Linked DNA regions of Undibacterium sp. KW1. The protein of the gene in region 1 interacts with the protein of each later gene in a pairwise test. Links are inferred from orthologs where the notes say so. Each region holds a gene or a part of one and is shown on either strand. Other genes may lie near its edges.

Region 1 (3,284 bases):
GAAATTTATGAGATCGATCCACATAAATGCACTGAATGTGTAGGTCATTACACAGAGCCGCAGTGTCAGCAGGTGTGCCCGGTCAGTTGTATTCCTTTTAATCCTGAGTGGCGTGAAACTCCGGAGCAGCTTAAGGCCAAGTACGAACAACTGCAGGCCGACAAAAAGCCTGCGCAAGCATAAGTCTGCTTAAAAACACCTCACCTGATTACGCCCGCCGTTTTTAGCCTGATATAGGGCACGGTCAGCACGCAACACCAGGTCGCGCGCGATGCTGGTGGCATTGTCGTAATTGGTATTTTCATCAATGGTGGTCAGGCCTATGGATATCGTGGCCTGGCAAGTGCCCGCTTCACTCAGGACAAAATCCTGACCAGCAATGCTTTTGCGTATGCGTTCTGCCACCTGTATCGCGTCATGCAGATTGGTGTTGACCAGCACCACAACAAATTCTTCACCGCCAAAGCGGCCCAGGGTGTCGCTGAGACGCAATTCATTCTTGATTCTTTTTGCAACCTCTTTCAACACATCATCACCACCCTGATGCCCGTAGCGGTCATTGATCTGTTTGAAGAAATCGATGTCCAGATACATGCAGGCAATACTGTATCTTTGCCGGCGTGCACGGGCAATTTCTTCCAGCATGCGTTGTTCGACATAACGGCGGTTGCTGACATTCGTCAAAGGGTCGGTCAGGCCTATATAAGTCAGGCGCTCATTGTTGATGACGTTTTCGAGGCAGATCGCAATGATGGAACCTAGGCGTTCGATAAAATCTGTTGCCATGTTCGGCTGGAAACGGTCAGCCTTGAAACTGCCGAGGTTCAGGCAGCCAATGAGGCGGCCTTGCCTGCGCATGGGGATGATGGCGATACTCGCCGGTTTTTTATTGAAGCTGCTGAAGTAAGATGAATAAGCGAGGCTCTGGTACAGGCCTAACTGGGGTTTGCGCAATGCAGTTTCTGGCTGGCTCAGTTCTACTTCATGCCGCAAGAAAACCAGGTGCGGGAATTCATTCAGGTCTATCTTCAGGTCGCACAGCATTTGCTGCAAGTCGCCCATTTTATCGAACAAGACCAGAGACACTACATCGAGTTCTGAAGTGATCGCCAGCGCACTGAAAATATTTGTGATGAGTTCACGAAAACTGTTAGCACCAATAATCTTCAGATCAAAACTCTGGTGCCGCGCCATGATGCTTTGATTGCGGTGCGCAAGTTCAAGCAAGCTGTCCAGCCGTGCACGCAGCGCCTGATTTTCATGCTGCAATTCCAGTAGTGCAGACGGGGCTTCATCTGGCTCTGCATCGGTATGCGCTGGCATCATGCTTTCCATATTGGTCTGTAATTAGAAGGCGATATTCATATTGATGGCATCACCGACACGCAGCAATTGCCCTACGCCCTGTTCGACAATAACATTCATGCCAAAGGTGATGCCGCCATCAACCAGGGGATTGGCGCGGTAGGTCTGCAGGATATCCATAGGGTCAGGACCAAACTCACCTGTACTCTGGTCTATTGATGGCATGGGGCAGCGCGGGCACGGCTTTACCGGGCGCAGTTGTATCAGGCTGCCGATCTCAAAATTCTCTGCATAGTCTTCTTCAAAAGCTTCTATGCCATCCAGCACGATATTCGCGCGAAAGCGATTCATGGGCAGCGCACTGCGACCCTGTTTTTCGAGTTTCTGATTGAGGTCATCCAGAGAAGCAGATGCCGTCAGCAAGATGGGATAGCCATCAGAGAAGCGGGTAGCGACCAGTTTGTCGCCTGTCCATTTCTGACTCGCATAGCGCTGCGTCTGTGGCGTGCTACGCACCAGTCGACAGGGCGTATCCAGCGCCTTGCTGAACCAGTCTGCCATGGCCTGACCGCAATCAAGGGCGGGGAAATTTTCTTCCCAGATCGTGACTGAAGTGGTGCTGGTATCTTCTTGCGGATTCAGGGACAGCACAGGCATGCCGGGTGCGTGGATGTAGAGCCCGTCACTACGGATTTCTGGCCGTATCAAAGCCATCTTCGGGAATTCTCTTTGCGTCAGGAATTGTCCTTGCTGGTTGACCAGCATCCATTCCCTGTCATGTATGCCTCCAAAACTGAGGCCGGTTTCAGTCAGCGTGGCCGCCTCCAGCGCGATACCGGCGCAGGACTTGATGGGGTAAATGCTAAGGGACAATATGCTGGGCATGGTCTTGATGCAATTAAGTTAGCCGGGAAATATGCTGGAATGCATCTCTCCTGATTATGAAATGAGTTCTGGCTATTTTAATGGCTAAGCTCTATTTATGCTGATGTTTCAGGCATATTCCATGCCAGTTGCTTCACAAGCCCATGCTTTTGATGACGTCTGGCTACCGTTCATTCCCTTGGAAAGCATGCCGGTAGGCTGAAGGGGAAAGGCCAAATTCACGGGCGAAATAACGGCGCAGCAATAGTCCTGTGCCAAATCCGGTATCAGCAGCGATGTCATCAATCGACCGCTTGCTGGTTTCTAGCTGACGCTGGGCTAGCGCCAGTCTTTGGTTCAATAACCATTTACCCACGGTCGTGCCGGTCTGTTGCTGGAAGTGGCGGGTAAAGCTGCGCCTGCTCATCAAGGCTCTTTGCGCCAGTTGATCGAGCTGCTGCGGTTCTGCCAGATGAGCCAGCATCCATTCCAGCACTTTGGCCAGGCGGTCATCGGTGGCCAGCACAGGCACCGGTTGTTCTATGTATTGCGCCTGCCCACCCTGCCTGTGCGGTGCTACCACAAGACGCCGGGCAACATGGGCCGCCACATCAGCACCATAGGTACTGCGCAGCACATGCAGGCAGCAATCTATGCCCGCAGCAGTGCCAGCTGAGGTGACAACATCACCATGATCGACATACAGCACATTCGGGTCCAGGCTGATATTCGGATAGCGTTCAGAAAAAGCCTTGCTCAAAGCCCAATGCGTGGTGGCACTGCGCTTGTCGAGCAAGCCAGCTTCGGCCAGCACAAAGGCCCCCAGACATAAACCTATGATGCGTGCACCCCGTGCATGTGCATGGCGCAGTGTCTGCAGCAGTGCCGGCGGGGCAGGGCGCAAGTCATCATGCCAGGAGGGGATGACTACCATGTCGGCCTTGCCCAGTGCAGGCAGGCCATGCCGCACATGAATGCCAAAGCCAGCACTGGTGCGCACTTCAGCCTGTGTCCTGCCTGGCAGCGCCAGACAGACCTTGAGATCGAACAAGGGCATGTCCAGCCCGCCATGATGCTCGCCAAATACCATGCAGGGAACAGACAAATGGAAAGGG
Region 2 (3,306 bases), 5.4 Mb from region 1 along the record:
AAGCCGGGATCGGTCAGAGGGTAGTTGCTGGCATTTGCGGTATCGACATATTCGTCCTGCAAGCCAGCAAAGCTGTGGCCTATTTCATGCAGTACGACTTCGGCAGACGAAATATTCCCGGCAGATGCCCAGGCGATGGAACCGCCAGCACCGCCATATAATGCTGTATTGACCAGTACGACAACGAGTTCGTGCGCATCACTGGCGACTGCGCTGTTGACATAAGACGTTACCTTGGAAATGTCACCATACAGCAAACGCCCGTCACTGAGATGTTGGCTCGCATCAAAATAGGTATTGACGCTGATATTCTGGTTGGGCTGGTCCGTACCTGATTGCGCAGAGGCGACAAAAATGGCGCTCGCATTGAACAGGTTCTTGTATGGCGAGAATGGCGCATTCAGTTTGGCATTCGAATCACCCAGCATATTGTCGAGGAATTTTTGCGCATCTGCCAAAAACTTGGCGCGCTCGGCAGCCGTATAACCTTCAGCAACGAAGACGATATCAACGCGGTTTTTGCTGCTGCCGGTATTTAGTAAGGGGGTGACGTCTGCCATGATGGGTGAGCCTTGTAGATAGAAGCGCACTTTCCTGTGGGCCAGTTGATAATTGCTGCCTTGTCAGGATGTACTTGATAAATATATTAACAAAAAGGACCAACTGCTATCGTACAACAACGTGTATGTAGAAAGACATGTATTTCATGTAGGGAATTGCAACAAGTGTTGCAAAATTGAACGCGGGCATGGATGGTTCAATTTCTGGCATGGGCAGTCTGAAGAAACAAGTGAGCCCAGTCCTTCCCAGTCCTTAATAGACATCCCGTTTGTACAATCCCGCCTCAGCCATCTGCTCCAGTTTATCCAGACCCAGCATATTACTCAAGGTCTGGTGCACTTCTTCTGCCATGCCTTGCAGGCTGCCGCACACCAGAATGGCTGCGCCCTGTTCTACCCATGCCGCTATGTCTGCCTGTTGTTCTTGCAAGGCATGCTGTACGTAGCGACGCTCAGTCTGGTCGCGGGAAAAGCACAGGTTCAGTTTGTTAAGCACACCACAGGCTTGCCAGTCCTGTATTTCCTGTCGGTGGAAAAAATCATGCGCCACGTTTCTTTCACCAAAAAACAACCAGTTGCGTAAATGACCACGGGTAGCACGCGCCTTGATATGCGCACGCAAGCCTGCCAGTCCGGTACCGTTACCTATCAGTATCAGGGGATGGTCTTGTGATGGCATGTGGAAGTTACGGTTTTCACGTATGCGCAATTTGATGCTTTGTCCGATTTCTGCATGGGCGGTCAGCCAGCCCGAACCTATACCCAGACTGCCATCGGGGCGGTGCATTTGCCGCACCAGCAGTTCCAGTTTGCCATCGGCAGGCAGGGAGGAAATCGAATAGTCACGATGCGGCAGGACAGGGCGCTCATCAGTGGTATTGTCATTCGCTGTCTGGGGTGGATAGTCAGGGCCAATTTCTGCGATGTCACCGGCTTGCCAGATATGTTCACTGCCGTTGGTGTTTTGTGCCGGGATACAGGCGATGCGGTAAGCAGGCCCGCCGAGGCTGCCAGGATTGAGCAATTCTCTCTCGGTCAATATCCATTCCTGATAAGCCGGTTTGCTCCAGTCTGCCATTTCTGTATGGCCGCTGAGCAGACCCAGATAGTGCTGCCAGTGCCGCAAGGCTGCTTCATCTCCATTATCAACTTCTATCATGTCAAACAGGCTATGTGCGTGCTGGTGCTTGAGCCACAGATCTACCCTGTGCGCAAAAGCGCAGAATTGCTGATAATGCCTGTCACCGAGCGCCAGTACAGCGAAATGCAAATGCGATAAATCGATTTTCTGACTCATGGTCAGACGGGTAAAGGCCGCTGCATTGTCAGGCGCATCACCTTCACCGGTAGTGCTGAGTATGAATAAGATGCGGCTGGTCTTGTTTAAAGTCTCAGTTTTGATGGCAGCCAGGCTGCTGACTGCAACACTCATACCGGCATCCTGCAGATGCTGTGCAGTTTTGACGGCAATCTGTTCTGCAAAACCAGTCTGGCTTGCATACGCGATCAGGATGTTTTGTGCATGCGCCTGATTCAGTTCAGTACTAAATCCATGATGCTGCGTGGCCAGTTCATCTTTATGCCTGCGCAGGGTCTGCAGGCAAAAACTCAGATAGCTGATAGCGACCAGTGCAGTGCTGTATTGTTTTTGTGCAGGAGAAGGAATAAAAAAGCTGACCAGACACAGGAATGTCAGGGCCAGGCTGATACGCTTCATCCAGCTTAAAGAGGGCAGGCGCATACGCGATTAATCCAGCATGGCACGCAAGGCCCTGCTCATTTTTTCTTCAAAACCAGACGCGGTTCTTTGCAGGAACAGGGCCGCGATCTGATGTTGTTCGGCATAGTCCAGACCGGCAGCGCAACCCAGCACCGTCAGCGCAGTAGCCATCGCGTCTGCCACCATGCATTCAGGGTGCAAGACCGTGACCGAGGCCAGATCATTGTCTGCCGGATAACCCGTGCGCGGATCAAGCGTATGCGCATAGCGGCGGCCATCCTGTTCAAAATACTGACGGTAATCGCCAGAAGTCGCAATCGACAGGCCATGCAGGGCGACCAGATATTCCTTGTCCAGTTTTTTTGTATTTTCTGCAGGGCTCTCTATTCTGACCCACCACGGCGCCTGGTCTTTTTTCATGCCCAGTCCGCGTAACTCTCCACCGAGCTCTATCAGGTAACTGCTGATTTTATTCGCATCAAGATAGCGGGCAATCTGGTCCAGCGCAAAGCCTTTGGCAATTGAGGATAAGTCCAGCGCGACGCTGCTGGTGCCTGTGCCAGTCTGGCGTATGCGCTGGTTCAGATGATCCAGTTCCAGTGATTTCCAGTTGCCGCAGCTCAGGGCAAGGTCGATCTCGGTTCGTGAGGGGGCGTCTTCGCGTTTGCCCGCAGGGCCAAAGCCCCACAAATCAACCAGCTTGCCTGCGGTGATATCATAAGCCCCACCTGTTTGCCGGGACAGGTACAAACTGTAATCGACCAGCTTGAAAAATTCAGCTGGCAAAGATTGCCAGCTATTGGCCGCTGCGCGGTTGAACTCGCATAAATGTGAGGATGGGTCCCAGGTACTCATCTGCATGACAACCTGGTTCAGCTCCGCTTCTATACCCGCCTGCAATTCGTGCACATCGTGGGCTGGCAGGCAGAGTAGCTGCACAGTCCAGCTGGTGCCCATGCTCAGCCCACTGAGTGTATGGCTGATCGCATGGGCGGGCGGTACTTGTGGTTCCGCCACATCCAGCGG

Evidence for each region.
Region 2: the proteins of UNDKW_RS25000 (region 1) and UNDKW_RS00820 interact in binary tests that used the Escherichia coli proteins (3 or more experiments, as listed by UniProt). The link is inferred for Undibacterium sp. KW1 from one-to-one orthologs.

What each region holds. Positions count from the first base shown.
Region 1 is NZ_AP018439.1:5,564,655-5,567,938, reverse strand. Bases 270-3,223 are described here. They hold UNDKW_RS25000 (MOSC domain-containing protein), read right to left. Parts: upstream 2,191-3,223; coding sequence 1,348-2,190; downstream 270-1,347. Other genes in these bases: UNDKW_RS24995 (GlxA family transcriptional regulator), read right to left, coding at 2,354-3,223; UNDKW_RS25005 (DUF484 family protein), read right to left, coding at 270-1,323. Outside these bases: UNDKW_RS25010 (YfhL family 4Fe-4S dicluster ferredoxin), read left to right, coding at 1-183; more of UNDKW_RS25005, read right to left, coding at 190-269; more of UNDKW_RS24995, read right to left, coding at 3,224-3,284.
Region 2 is NZ_AP018439.1:176,222-179,527, forward strand. The notes cover bases 21-2,996. They hold UNDKW_RS00820 (sulfite reductase subunit alpha), read right to left. Parts: upstream 2,227-2,996; coding sequence 814-2,226; downstream 21-813. Other genes in these bases: UNDKW_RS00815 (M64 family metallopeptidase), read right to left, coding at 21-560; UNDKW_RS00825 (FAD:protein FMN transferase), read right to left, coding at 2,308-2,996. Outside these bases: more of UNDKW_RS00815, read right to left, coding at 1-20; more of UNDKW_RS00825, read right to left, coding at 2,997-3,306. UniProt on the Escherichia coli protein: Component of the sulfite reductase complex that catalyzes the 6-electron reduction of sulfite to sulfide. This is one of several activities required for the biosynthesis of L-cysteine from sulfate.